3 regions of the Roseovarius sp. THAF8 genome follow, and region 2 is predicted to be linked to each of the others. Evidence: riboswitches for the same ligand, from Rfam matches in the RefSeq annotation. Region 2 holds a riboswitch; each other region holds the start of a gene.
The links. A riboswitch is a leader RNA that binds a small molecule or an ion and turns the genes downstream of it on or off. The one in region 2 is predicted to bind cobalamin.
Positions count from the first base shown of each region.

Region 1: another riboswitch for cobalamin. It lies ahead of FIU85_RS06150 (aromatic ring-hydroxylating dioxygenase subunit alpha); the one in region 2 lies ahead of FIU85_RS14615 (DUF1636 domain-containing protein).
Region 3: another riboswitch for cobalamin. It lies ahead of FIU85_RS04550 (hypothetical protein); the one in region 2 lies ahead of FIU85_RS14615 (DUF1636 domain-containing protein).

Region 1 covers NZ_CP045410.1:1,268,168-1,272,822, reverse strand. Annotated here, with positions in the region: gene FIU85_RS06155 (hybrid-cluster NAD(P)-dependent oxidoreductase) at 1-971, opposite strand, end outside; gene FIU85_RS06150 (aromatic ring-hydroxylating dioxygenase subunit alpha) at 976-2,205, opposite strand; cobalamin riboswitch at 2,320-2,527, opposite strand; cobalamin riboswitch at 2,654-2,847, shown strand; gene nrdH (glutaredoxin-like protein NrdH) at 2,949-3,170, shown strand; gene nrdI (class Ib ribonucleoside-diphosphate reductase assembly flavoprotein NrdI) at 3,175-3,591, shown strand; gene nrdE (class 1b ribonucleoside-diphosphate reductase subunit alpha) at 3,573-4,655, shown strand, end outside.
Region 2 covers NZ_CP045410.1:2,987,427-2,992,081, reverse strand. Annotated here, with positions in the region: gene cbiB (adenosylcobinamide-phosphate synthase CbiB) at 1-295, shown strand, start outside; gene FIU85_RS14630 (hypothetical protein) at 282-626, shown strand; gene FIU85_RS14625 (cobyric acid synthase) at 652-2,097, opposite strand; gene cobO (cob(I)yrinic acid a,c-diamide adenosyltransferase) at 2,162-2,785, opposite strand; cobalamin riboswitch at 2,819-3,019, shown strand; gene FIU85_RS14615 (DUF1636 domain-containing protein) at 3,096-3,473, shown strand; gene cobW (cobalamin biosynthesis protein CobW) at 3,470-4,522, shown strand; gene cobN (cobaltochelatase subunit CobN) at 4,526-4,655, shown strand, end outside.
Region 3 covers NZ_CP045410.1:929,617-934,271, reverse strand. Annotated here, with positions in the region: gene FIU85_RS04575 (DUF2189 domain-containing protein) at 1-111, shown strand, start outside; gene FIU85_RS04570 (hypothetical protein) at 334-621, opposite strand; gene FIU85_RS04565 (lytic transglycosylase domain-containing protein) at 863-1,348, shown strand; gene FIU85_RS04560 (YebC/PmpR family DNA-binding transcriptional regulator) at 1,561-2,310, shown strand; gene FIU85_RS04555 (GNAT family N-acetyltransferase) at 2,457-2,738, shown strand; cobalamin riboswitch at 2,816-3,005, shown strand; gene FIU85_RS04550 (hypothetical protein) at 3,107-3,379, shown strand; gene FIU85_RS04545 (Mrp/NBP35 family ATP-binding protein) at 3,907-4,655, shown strand, end outside.

The DNA of each region.
Region 1 (4,655 bases), 1.7 Mb from region 2:
TCGCCCGCGCTTTTGCGGACCTTGCAGGTGCCGCACACGCCGAAGGTGCAGCCCGACGGGATGTTCAGCCCGTTGGCCCGCGCCGCCGACAGGATGGTGTCTGTCTCCGAGACATTCGCGCTGACGCCGGAGAGGGCGAACTCGATCTCGGCCTGTGCGGCCTGGTCGGGGACGACATCGTCGATCTCGGGGATCTCGGCCTCGGTCGCCGCCGGTGCGTGGAAGCTTTCCTGGTGGTAATGCGCCATGTCGAAGCCGAGACCTTGAAGCGCCTCGCGCACTGCCTGCATGAAGGGCTCGGGCCCGCAGCAGAAGACTTCGCGTTCGAGGTAATCCTGCGCCATCAGCCCCAGCATCAACTGGTTGAACGTGCCGCGATAGCCGGTCCAGGGCGCATAGCGGTCAGGGGTTTCGACCACCCAGTGCAGGTCGATGCCCGGCACGCGGCTGGACATGTGTTCCAGCCGTTCGCGAAAGATGATCTCGCCGGGGCGCCGGGCGCAGTTGATGAAGACGATGTCGGGTTCGGTTCCCAGGTCGAACATCCATGTCGTCATCGACATCATCGGCGTGATGCCGGAGCCGGCCGAGATGAACAGGTACTTCTCGGCGGGGTGATCGAGATGGGTGAAAAGGCCCGAAGGCCCCAAGGCCCTGATCCGAACGCCGGGCACGAGGTTGTCGAGCATCCAGCGCGTGCCCACGCTTTCGGCCTGCGCCTTGACCGTGACCGAGATCGACCGCGGCCGCGACGGCGAGGACGATATCGTGTAGGTCCGGCGCACGGTGCCGCCCGGCGCGGGGATTTCCAGCGTCAGGAACTGGCCGGGGCGATAGTCGAACAGCGCCCCCGACGGCGCGCGAAAGGTAAAGGTCGCGGTGTTCGGTCGCTCGGGAATGACCGAGACGCATTCCAGCATCTCGTCATCCGACCAGATCGCGCGGGCGGGAACGTGGGACAGATCGTTCATCGGATCACTCCGCCGCCATCGCGACAGGGTCCAGCCGCTGGCGCATCGTGTTGCAGTACCACTCGACGAAGCCGATCACGCCCGTTTCGTGGATCGGGGAATAGGGGCCGGGTTCGTAGGCCGGGGACAGGATGCCAAGCTGGTTGTCCTCGACCACGCGGCGGTCCTCGTCATTGGTGGCGACCCAGACCTCGGACAGGCGCGTGACGTCGTAATCCACGCCCTCGACCGCGTCCTTGTGCACCAGCCACTTGGTGGTGACCTCGGTCGTCATCGGCGTCAGGGGCGTGACGCGGAAGACGATGGAGTGATCCGGCAGGAAATGGTTCCAGGTCGTGGGGTAATGGTATTTCAGCAGCGTGCCCGCCGTGTCATCGCTGACCCGGCCCAGCCATTTCGACACGGCGGGCTTGAGGTCCATGGTAAAGCTCTTGGCGCCGGGCAGCAGCGGCATCCGCGCGAGGCGGTATTGCATGTCGTCCGACATGCGGAACTGCGACGGGACGCCCTGTGCCTCCAGCCGGTCGAAATGCGCCTGAAGATGGGGCGGGGTGACGCCTTCCTCGATGCCGGTGACGGTGGGGTCGTCGGTGAAGGAGCGGCAGAGGCCCGGATGGTTGCCGCCGCAGTGATAGCACTCGCGGTTGTTCTCCCACACCAGTTTCCAGTTGCCGTGCTCGACGATCGAGGTCTCGAAGGCGAGCTTGGCATTCGTCAGGTCATGCACCTGCAGGTAGGGCTGCGCCAGTTCGGCGAAGGCGTCGAAATCGGGGGCATCGTCGGCCAGGCAGATATAGACCAGCCCGCTGAGGATACGGCAATGCACCGGCTTCAGCCCGTGCTTGGTGGGGTCGAAGTCAGGCCCCATTTCCCGCGCCCACAGCAGCCGCCCGTCCAGTTCGTAGGTCCATTGGTGATAGGGGCAGACCAGCTTGGGCGCGTTGCCCTTGGCCACCTTGCACAGAACCGAGCCGCGGTGGCGGCAGGAATTGTGGAAGGCGCGGATCTCGCCATCGGCGCTGCGCACGATGACGACGCCATAGTCGCCGACGCGGTGGGTCACGAAGCTGCCCGGCTTGGGCAGTTCGCAGGCCGGCACGGCAAAGAGCCAGTCGCGGTAGAAGATGTTTTCCATGTCCGCGCGGAACACGTCCGCATCGGTATAGAATGCCTGCTCCAGCGCATGGCCCGGCCGACGCCGCGCCAGCAGATCGCTGATCGGTTGGGTGTTCATCCTTGGCCTCCTGCCGCGCCCCGCGGCGAATTCGGGCAGGAGGTCGGCACGCGCGGTCCGCAGGTGCGGCAAGCGAGGAGCCGGACCCGAAGCAGCGCCCGCACCGCCACCCGCGGTTTGACGTCATTGCAAGGCTGGTTTCCGGACTCCGGTGCGGCCCTTGTGCGGGACCTCGTGGCGCGAAACCTTCCCGGGGCTCCTCTTCCCCAGTGGTCGTGACCGCGCCCGTTGCAACACCGTTACCGTTGCGGGGGCAGTGCCGGGATTTCACCGGCTTCCCAATTCTCCGCCCGCAGGCGGCACCTTGCAACTTCCCCGATTATCACAGGCCGGGCGGCGCAATATGAGAATTGCGACACTCGCTGAAGTGAATCAGACATCCTGCACGATGGGACAAAAATCGCTGCAGCAAGGCAAACTATATATTGACAGTTTCGTGTGCCAGAACCCAATATGGTGTTGCTTTGGTGCCCGCGACTCAACGTTGTGGGTGAAAAGGGAAGCCGGTGCGACACCGGCGCTGCCCCCGCAACTGTAAGCGGCAAGCCAAGGTCCGGAACCACTGGTGAGGCAACACCGGGAAGGCGGACCAAGGCGCAAGAGCCGCGAGCCAGGAGACCTGCCAAGGCGCAGTGAACGACGACCGCGGGCGGAGGGCCCGGGCGCGTGTCAGGGGCCCTGGTGGCCTGCTGTTCCCGTGTCCTGTCCCGCCATTCGCAAACCAAAACAAGGGACAGAGCACCATGAGCATCACCGTCTATTCCAAACCTGCCTGCGTGCAGTGCACCGCAACGACCCGAGCGCTGGACGCCCGTGGCCTCGCCTATGACATCGTCGACCTGACCGAGGACACCGCCGCGATGGAGCATGTACAGGACCTGGGCTACCGGCAGGTGCCTGTCGTCGTCGCCGGAGACGATCACTGGGCCGGGTTCCGTCCCGACATGATCGGCCGGCTCTGCTGAGCGCATGGCGGGGCTGGTCTATTTCTCGAGCGGGTCCGGCAACACGCGGCGCTTCGTCGAAAAGCTGGACCTGCCGGCACGGCGGCTGCCGCGTGTCGCGAGCGATCCTGTCCCGCAGATCACCGCGCCTTTCGTTCTGATCTGCCCGACCTATGCCGATGGGCATGGCAAGGGCGCAGTCCCAAAGCAGGTGATCCGCCTGCTGAATGATCCCGCCGCCCGCGCCCTGCTGCGCGGGGTCATCGCCAGCGGCAATCGCAATTTCGGCAAGACCTTCGCCATGGCCGGCGACGTGATCGCCGCCAAATGCAGCGTGCCCGTGCTCTATCGGTTCGAACTGGCCGGCACCGACACCGACATCGCCCGCGTGCGCGCCGGGCTCGACATATTCTGGAGAGAGACATGCTTGACGCCAGCCTGACCGCCGACCTCGACTATCACGCGCTGAACGCGATGCTGAACCTTTACGACGATCAGGGCCGCATCCAGTTCGAGGCCGACCGGATGGCGGCGCGGCAGTTCTTTTTGCAGCACGTCAACCAGAACACAGTGTTCTTCCACTCGCTGGACGAAAAGCTGGGCTACCTTGTCGACGAAGGCTATTACGAGCCCGAGGTGCTGGACCAGTACTCGAAGAACTTCCAGCGCCGGATCTGGGACGCGGCCTATGGAAAGAAGTTCCGCTTCCCCAGCTTTCTGGGGGCGTTCAAGTATTACACCTCCTACACGCTGAAAACCTGGGACGGGCAGCGTTACCTGGAACGGTACGAGGACCGCGTCGTGATGAACGCGCTGGCGCTGGCGCGCGGCGACGAGACGCTGGCGCTGCAACTGATGACCGAGATCATCGAGGGCCGGTTCCAGCCCGCCACGCCCACCTTCCTGAATGCCGGCAAGAAGGCGCGGGGCGAGTTCGTGTCGTGCTTCCTGCTGCGGCTGGAAGACAACATGGAAAGCATCGGGCGGGGCATCAACTCGGCGCTGCAATTGTCAAAACGCGGCGGCGGCGTCGCCCTGGTGCTGACCAACATCCGAGAGCACGGCGCCCCGATCAAGGGCATCGAGAACCAGTCCTCCGGCGTTATCCCGGTGATGAAGCTGCTGGAAGACAGCTTTTCCTACGCCAACCAGCTCGGGGCGCGGCAGGGGGCCGGGGCGGTCTATCTCAATGCGCATCACCCCGATATCCTGCGCTTCCTCGATACCAAGCGCGAGAATGCGGACGAAAAGATCCGCATCAAGACGCTGTCGCTTGGCGTGGTGATCCCCGATATCACCTTCGAACTGGCCAAGAAGAACGAGGACATGTACCTGTTCTCGCCCCATGACGTGGAAAAGGTGTACGGCTGCGCGTTCTCGGACATCTCTGTCACCGAGAAATATCACGAGATGGTCGACGATCCGCGCATCCGCAAGAAGAAGATCAACGCCCGCGCGTTCTTTCAGACCATCGCCGAGATCCAGTTCGAAAGCGGGTATCCCTAC
Region 2 (4,655 bases):
CGGCCTCATCTTCGCACTGGCCTCGGGGGCGCTTTTTCACGCGCTTCACGTGATGCGACGGGACGCGCCGCGGCATCGGTCTCCGAATGCGGGCTGGCCCGAGGCCGCGATGGCCGGTGCGCTGAACGTCCGGCTGTCCGGTCCGCGCATCTATGACGGTCGTCCCACCGACGAGCCCTGGTTGAACGGCTCCGCTCCCGATCCGACCCCCGAAGATCTGAAACGCGCCTTGTCGCTCTACCGGCGCGCTATGGCACTTTGCGCCCTTGTGCTGGTCGGTCTTGCGCTGCTCTAAGACCATCAGGACGGCACTCCTGCATCACAACGGCAACGTTGAAACAGCCGTTGTCAGGCTGGGCGGCGCCCCCGCCGACTGGCTCGATCTGTCGACCGGCATCAATCCTGAACCCCACCAGGTTCCGCGCATTACCGACGAAGCCCGCGCAGCGCTGCCGCGCAAATCCGACCTGGCGCGGTTGCTCAATGCCGTGGCAACCTATGAAACTTCCCTTTGCGTGGCCACGTGGAATAGCGTGCAAGGCGCGCTCCAGGTGGTGCCATGGCTGGCCAAACCGGCCCGCGCCATCGCTATGGCTTGCTGCCGCAGACCCGCTGGCCGCAACTAGAAGAGGCGATCGGCTCCGCCTGACCTCATCTGGCAAGCGCCAAAAGACCCGCGACATCCAGATGCATCTCAAGATGCGCCGCCAGTTCATCCAGCGTGCGCTCAACCATGGCCTGATACCCCAGATCCGAGGCATCGGCCCCGTTCGACCCGAGCCAAGCTGCGCGGAACCTGTCATCGCCGAACATCCCGTGCAGATAGCTGCCCGCCACGCGACCATCGACAGACACCGCCCCCTCGGCCACGCCATCCACACTGGCGAACGGTCTCGCGCGGTCCGGGCCGTCGCTGCGGCCGATATGAATCTCGTATCCGGCAAACGGCAGGTCCAGCCCCACGTGGTGCGCGTCGACCTGAGCCAGGCTCTTGTCGCCCCCCATGACCGTCTCGATGTCCAGCAATCCAATCCCCGACGTCTCCCCCGGCGCCCCCTCGATCCCCGCCGGGTCCGAGACCATGCGACCCAGCATCTGGTAGCCGCCGCAGATGCCTAGCACCCTGCCGCCGCGCCGGTGATGTGCCAGAACGTCGATGTCCCATCCCTGCCGGCGCAGAAAATCCAGATCGCCGCGCGTCGATTTCGAACCCGGAATGATGACCAGATCCGCGTCGCACGGCAACACCTGCCCCGGTTGCAGCATCGTGACACGCACGCCCGGCTCCTGCGTCAGCGGGTCCAGATCGTCAAAATTCGCGATCCGCGACAATTGCAGGCAGACGATGTGAAATGCGCCCTGAACCGGACTGTCCGCAATATCCAGCGCGTCCTCCGCCGGCAGCCGCCATGCCTCGGGAAACCATGGCGCCACGCCATAGCCGCGCCAGCCGGTGCGCGCCTCGATCTCCCGGTAGCCATCCTCGAACAGCGCCGGATCACCGCGGAACTTGTTGATCAGAAAACCCCCGATGCGAGCCGCATCCGCCTGCGGCAGGACAGCCTGCGTGCCGATGATCTGCGCGATGACGCCGCCGCGGTCGATATCGCCGCACAGGACCACCGGCACATCCGCCGCCTCGGCAAAGCCCATATTCGCGATGTCACCCTTGCGCAGGTTGATCTCGGCGGGCGAACCTGCCCCTTCGACGATCACAAGGTCATGTTGTGCGCTCAGGCGGGCAAAGCTGTCCTGAACCGCCGCCATCAGCGTCGGCTTCAGGCTGGAATACTCCAGCGCCTTCGCCGTGGTCAGGCGCTTGCCCTGCACGATCACCTGCGCGCCGACATCCGTTTCCGGCTTCAGCAAAACCGGGTTCATGTCGGTGTGCAAATTCACACCGCAAGCCATCGCCTGAAGCGCCTGCGCACGACCGATCTCGCCACCGTCCGGCGTCACCGCGGCGTTGTTCGACATGTTCTGCGGCTTGAACGGTGCCACGCTCAAGCCCCGCTGGCGCGCGGCCCGGCACAGGCCCGCCACCAGCATCGACTTGCCGACATTCGACCCCGTGCCCTGGATCATTATCGCGGGCATGGGTGGTCTCCGTCACACGGCATCGGCCCCGGCGGTTTCGCCCCGCTGGCCATGAGGGACCACATCAGAACTCCACGCCTTTCTGGGCCTTGATCCCGTCCCGGAACGGATGCTTCACCAGGCTCATCTCGGTCACAAGGTCGGCGGCCTCGATCAGTTCGGGTTTCGCATTGCGCCCCGTCAGGCACACATGCGTCATCGCAGGTTTTTCGTGCAACAGGAAATCCACGACCTCGTCGATGTCGATATAGTCATAGCGCAGCGCGATGTTGATCTCGTCCAGCAGCACGAACTTCATCTCAGGGTCGCGAATCTGCTCTTTCGCGATGTTCCAGCCATTCTGCGCGGCGGCGATATCGCGTTCTCGGTCCTGCGTCTCCCAGGTGAACCCCTCGCCCGAAATGAAGAATCGGCATTCGTCCGAGAACCGGTTGCGCAGCATCTCGGCCTCTCCGGTCACCCAGTTGCCCTTGATGAACTGCACCACCGCGCAGGGCATCCCGTGCGCGATGCACCGCAGAATCATTCCGAATCCTGACGATGACTTGCCCTTGCCCGGACCGGTATGAACCATGATCAGGCCCTTCTCTTCGGTCTTGTCCACCATCATGCGGTCGCGCGCGGCCTTTATCTTCTTCATCTTCTCGTTGTGGCGGGCGGTCTTTTCCGCTTCGGACGGGTCGGACATGGGACGTCTCCTTGACACAAGGTGGGTTTTAGCAGCATGTCGCACCGTGTTGGTGCCTGTGTAAACAGGTGAAAAGGGAATGTGCAGCGCATCGCGCCAGGCACAGCCGCCCCCGCGACCGTGAACCGGGAAGGTTTCCACCGCCACTGGCGCAATGCCGGGAAGGCCGGAAACCGTGGGCCAAAGAGCCCGAAACCGCAAGCCGGGAGACCTGCCAACCAGAAGGAAAAGACGGACCGGACGGGGTGTGCCGGGCTCGGATGCGTGGCCACCCGCCACTCCCGCGCGCACCCCCGATATTGGAGGATACATGAGCACGCCCATAGAGCTGCTGATCTGCGTCAAGTGCCGCAAGGGGCAGGAGATCCCAGAGGACGAGCGCCGCCCCGGCCAGCGCCTCTATGAGGAGGTCACGGCGCGGACGCTGCCCGATGGCGTCACCGTGACGCCGGTCGAATGCCTGCAAAACTGCGACGCGGGCTGCACCGCCGCCATGCGCGGCGGCGAACGCTGGACGTATCTGTACGGAAATCTCGATGAAACGTCGCATCCCGACATGCTGCTGCAAGGCGCGGTCCTCTATCAACAGACCGAGGACGGACTGATCCCGTGGCGCCAGCGCCCCGAACATTTCAAGCGCAACTGCGTTGCGCGCATCCCACCCCTGACTGCAAAGGCTGACCAATGACCGATCTTGCGAAACTTCCCGTCACTGTCATCACGGGCTTTCTGGGCTCCGGCAAGACGACGCTGGTGCGCCACCTGATGCAGAACCCCGGCGGCCGCCGTCTGGCCGTGGTGGTCAACGAATTCGGCGATGTCGGCGTCGACGGCGACATCCTGAAAAGCTGCGCCATCCCCGATTGCCCGGCGGAAAACATCATGGAACTGGCCAATGGCTGCATCTGCTGCACCGTGGCCGACGATTTCATCCCCACGATCGAGGCGTTGATGGCGCTCGACCCGCGCCCCGATCACATCCTGATCGAAACCAGCGGTCTGGCGCTGCCCAAGCCCCTGCTCAAAGCGTTCGACTGGCCCGATATCCGCTCCAAGATCACTGTCGACGGCGTCATTGCCCTCGCCGATGCCGAGGCCGTCGCGGCAGGCCGCTTTGCCCCCGACGTGGCCCGGGTCGACGCCCAGCGCCTGGCGGATGACAGCATCGACCACGAAACCCCGCTGTCGGAAGTGTTCGAGGACCAGATCTCCTGCGCCGATATCATCCTGCTGACCAAGCCCGACCTTGCCGGCCCCGAGAGCGTGGCGCGCGCCAAGGAGGTCATCGCCGCCGAAGCGCCCCGCCCCCTGCCCGTGGTCGAGGTCGCCGAGGGCGTCGTCGATCCCCGCGTGATCCTCGGGCTGGAAGCCGCCGCCGAGGATGACATGGACGCCCGGCCCAGCCACCACGACGACCACGACGATCACGAGCATGACGATTTCGAATCCGTCGTCATCGACATCCCGGAACTCGCCGATCCCGCCGATCTGGTCAGCCGCATCGAGGATCTGGCCAACAGCCAGAACATCCTGCGCGTCAAGGGCTATGCCAGTGTCGCCGGTAAGCCGATGCGCCTTCTGGTGCAGGCCGTGGGCGCGCGCGTGCGCCATCAATACGACCGCCCGTGGAAACCGGACGAGGCCCGCCGCGGTCGTCTCGTGGTCATCGCCGAACACGACGACGTGAATGTCGACGCGATCCGCGCCGTGCTGGCACCGGCCGAGGCCGCCGAGTAACCGATGCACGTCGTCTTCCGCGAAAGCCACGGTCTGGAAGAAACCGACACCCCCACCGACCTGGGCCAAAGCCCGGCGGACCTGGTGGTGCTGTCGTTTTCCGACAGCGATCTTGGCGCCTTCGCGGAAGGCT
Region 3 (4,655 bases), 2.0 Mb from region 2:
GTCCTGATGCTGATCGGGACGGTGCCGTTATTCCTTGGGCTGATCATAGTGCTGCCGGTGTTGGGCCACGCGACATGGCATCTTTATCGTGCGGCGGTGGGGTGGGTGTAGCGTGTCTTCGACCCCCGATCGCAAATCCGGTTGTGCCCAAAGATGCAGAGCCGCAGGGCCGGTCTCATTCGGTCGTGGGTACTGTTGCGCGGCGGGGCTGGGCCGGTGGGCGGCTGAAGGCGATGCCTTTGCCGCAGACGGGATCAGCCGACGCCGCTTTGATCATTCGGCTGCATGGCGTGGCGGGGAAACCCCGCCCGCCCATGCAGTGGGGTCTACCTGTCAGCTGCCGCCACGCGCGCCTTGAGTCGCGGCCATGGCGACGCGGGTGATCGCGTGGATCTTGGTGAGGCCATCCTCGCCCGCGGTGTCATAGTCGAACTGGAGCCGATCGCCAGCGGCAAGGTCGGCGGGCAGGACGATGTCGCCGGGAATGTACCACACTGTCTTGTCAGAGAGCACGAGAACGTTGGTGTCGCGGTCGAATGAGACCACGTTGCCTTGGGTCTGGTCGGCGAATGCAGGAAGGGCCGCGAACGCGGCAAGGGCCGTTGCGATGATGATGCGCATGTCTGTATGTCCAGGGGAGGAAAGCACTCTTGGCGCGACCCCGCGCCTTGTAGCCGCCGGGTGGAGCCTCGCACCCGGATGCAGCGAAGATCGGTTGAGGCTGCCCCTGCGTCAAGATGCACGGTGTGAAATCTTGCGGGGCGCGCGCGGTTTCGGGCGGATTTTCGCGCGTCGGATGCCAAGAAGCTTGCCTGAAATGCCGGCTTGGGGAAGAAACCCCGAAACAACGAGGGATTCTCTGATGCGGCGTTTGATGGCCTTCATGCTGGTTTGCGTGGTTGCGGGATGCAGTGCGAAGGAGGCGCCGGAGCCGCGTGCCGCGCACAGCCCGCCGCTTTATCCCAACGAGACGCCGCAGCTTCGGGCGCTGATCAACCAGTATGCCGACGACTACGAGGTGCCACGGTCGCTGGTGCACCGGGTGGTGCAGCGCGAGAGCGATTATCGGCCCGGGGCGCGCAACGGGCCCTATTTCGGCATGATGCAGATCCTGCCCGCCACCGCACGGGGCATGGGGTTTCAGGGCGCGCCGAGCGACCTTCTGGATGCGGAAACCAACCTGAAATACGCGGTGAAGTACCTGCGCGGCGCATGGCTGGTGTCGGACGGCAGCGAGCCCGACGCGGTGATGTGGTACGCGCGGGGCTATTACTATGCCGCGCGGGACAAGTGTCTGCTGGTTCAGACCGGCTTGCGCGAGCGCGAGATCGCGCGGCACTGCCGCTGAGGCGGCGCGGCCTGGGCGGCCCGGATCGCGCGACATGACACGCCGGGCATGGGGGCGGTCCGGGGCCGGGCGGCGCGCCTGTCATCCTTCAAGAGATAGCCGCCGGTCTGGTCCAGCGCGGCGGCGCGGAGCGGGCGATTGGCGGGATTGCACAGGGGCCTGCGCCTGATTTATAGAGGCGTGAACTTTACGCATGTCATCGGAGGCACGTCATGGCCGGCCATTCCAAATGGGCCAATATCCAGCACCGCAAGGGCCGTCAGGATGCCCAGCGGGCGAAGCTCTTTTCCAAGCTGTCGAAAGAGATCACCATCGCCGCCAAGATGGGCGACCCGGACCCCGACAAGAACCCGCGCCTGCGACTGGCGGTCAAGCAGGCCAAGTCGCAGTCGATGCCCAACGACAATATCGACCGGGCGATCAAGAAATCGGTCGCGGGCGAGGGCGAGGATTACGAGGAAATCCGGTACGAGGGCTATGGGCCCAACGGCGTGGCGGTGATCGTCGAGGCGATGACCGACAACCGCAATCGCACCGCCAGCACGGTGCGCTCGACCTTTACCAAGCATGGCGGGAACCTGGGCGAGACCGGCTCTGTCGGGTTCATGTTCGAGCGCAAGGGGCAGGTGACCTACCCTTCGGATGCGGGCGATGGCGACACGGTGATGATGGCCGCGATCGAGGCCGGGGCCGAGGACGTGGAATCGGGCGAGGACGGGCACGTGATCTGGTGTGCCGATACCGACCTGAACGATGTCTCGACCGCGCTGGAGGCGGAGCTGGGCGAAAGCGAGGAGACCAAGCTGGCCTGGCGTCCGACGACCACCACCGAACTGGACCTGGAAGGCATGCAAAAGCTGATGAAGCTGATCGACGCGCTGGAAGACGATGACGACGTGCAGAATGTCACGACGAATTTCGAGGCCAGCGACGAGGTGATGGACCAGCTGGCGGCGGAGTGATCCGGCCCGCGTGGGTTTGAGGCGGCGCCCCGGCGGGGCGCCGTTTTGCGTTCGAGGCGGTTTCGTGCGCGGAGCCTGCGCTGTGCCGAGTTGTGGACCTTTTTGCGGCGCTGCGGCATGCTGCGCGCAGCCAGGGGAGTATAGACATGCAGATCGAACACGAAGACGGAGAGAGCAAGGGGCGCTATGTCACCCGGATCGACGACGGGCCGGAGGCGGAGCTGACCTATTCCAAGCTGGGGCGCACGGGCATGATCATCGACCATACCGGCGTGCCGGACGCGTATCGCGGCAAGGGCGTGGGGCTGGCGCTGGTGACCCGCGCGGTGGAGGATGCCCGCGCGGCGGGGCGCAAGATCACGCCGCTTTGCCCGTTTGCCGCGTCGCAGTTTCGCCGGCACCCGGAGTGGGCGGACGTTCTGGCCTGAGCTTGAAGGTGTGGCGCGTGTCGTCGCGCGGCGCTTCAACGTCGCAATCGCGGGTTGCGTCAGGGGCCGCTTGGCGGCAAAGTGAGAGTCCCGAAGGTGCCGCGCAGGTCGCGGAGAATTGGGAAGCCGGTGCAAGTCCGGCGCTGCCCCCGCAACGGTAAGGATGGGGGATACCGCAGATGGCCACTGGGGCGACATGCCCCGGGAAGGCGCGCGTATCCGCACCCCCGCCAAGCCCGGAAACCAGCCTTTGGGACGACGTCGAACCGCGGGGGGCGGTGCGGGCGGTGGACCGGAAAAGCGGTTCTCGCGCGGCCTTCCCTCGCCCCAGTCCGGCCCGGGGTGCGGCCGGAGGAAGAGCAGAAAGCATGAGCCTGACACCGATCATGAACGGGTTGGAGCGCAGCGGGGCCACCGGCGCCGAGGCCGAGGCCGTGGCGCGGCTGGGTTTCCTGGAGTGGGTCTTTGGCTATCCCGGCGCCGTCACGGCGGGGGTCGTGCGCGAGGCGCTGGCCGAACCCGCGGTCCGGAATGCCGACAGCGCGGCGGCCAGGGCGTTTGCCCGCGTGCTGGAGGAGGCGCGCCACGCCGCGCCGATGACGCGGGGCCGGCGCGGGCGGGCCGCAAGGGTGGTGCATTGATCCCAGGCCCTTGATCCTGCCGCGTGCCGGCGGGGTCGCTGGCTGTTTGCCGGCGCGGGGGCGGTGCGGCGAGGGCCTTGTGAACGCTGTCGGGGTAAAAAAGAAAAAACGGCGACGCCAGGGAGGAGGAGAGGCGCCGCCGTTCTTTACGTCGGGCCCCAGGGAGGAGGAAGGGACCGTTCGTCAGGTTTGGGTTCCAAGGGAACCCAGGTCTTGCCGGGACCGCACAAGGGAGGAGAGGCGGTATCCCGAACAGGTACCAAACGGGAGGAGAGGCACCTGATTGTTTTCGCGAGCGTTTGGCGCTGTGACCGTTTCCGTTCGCTGTTGAGTTAAAGATAGCGATATGCTGCGCATGCACAATACGTTTTGCTGCAACGCAGCTATGCAGTTGGCGCATAGAAGATCGGATCATTTTTTACGTGTGAAATCACCGCTTTGCCAGTTTTTTGGGCGGGGTTGAAACGGGGGTTGCACCTGCTTCTGGAAGTGCCACTTTCAACGCCGCAGATGCATGGAGACCGGGCATGACGAAAATACTCGAAAATGTGCGCCGAGAGCTGGACCGGCTGGAATTGCCGGACGGCGGGACGGTGATTTCGCGCGACATGGTGCGCGCGATGCGACTCGAAGGCGGCGAGGTGCGATTCGTGCTGGAGGCGCCCAGCCCCGAGATGGCCCGCCGGATGGAACCGCTGCGGGCCGCCGCCGAGCGTGCGGCGCTGTCGGTCGAGGGGGTGACATCGGCGCAGGTCGCGCTGACCGCAGAGGCGCCCGAGGCGCCCGAGGCGCCCGCGCCGACGCTGAAGGTCGGGCGGCATCCCGAGGGCGGCAGCGCGTCGATCCGGCCGAGCGGGGTGAAATCGATTCTCGCGGTGGCGTCGGGCAAGGGTGGCGTGGGCAAGTCGACCGTGGCGTCGAACCTGGCGGTGGCGCTAGCGCGGGCGGGTCGGCGCGTCGGATTGCTCGATGCCGATATCCACGGGCCGAGCCAGCCGCGCATGATGGGCGTGACCGAACGCGCCCAGAGCCCGGACGGCAAGATCCTGACGCCGTTGGAGGCGCATGGCGTCAAGATGATGTCCATCGGCCTGATGATCGAGGAGGATCGCGCCGTGGTGTGGCGGGGGCCGATGCTGATGGGGGCGTTGCAGCAGATGATGGCCCAGGTCGACTGGGGCGAGCTGGACGCGCTGCTGGTCGACCTGCCGCCGGGCACTGGGGACGTGCAGCTGACCCTGTGCCAGAGGGCGCAGCCCACGGGGGCGCTGGTGGT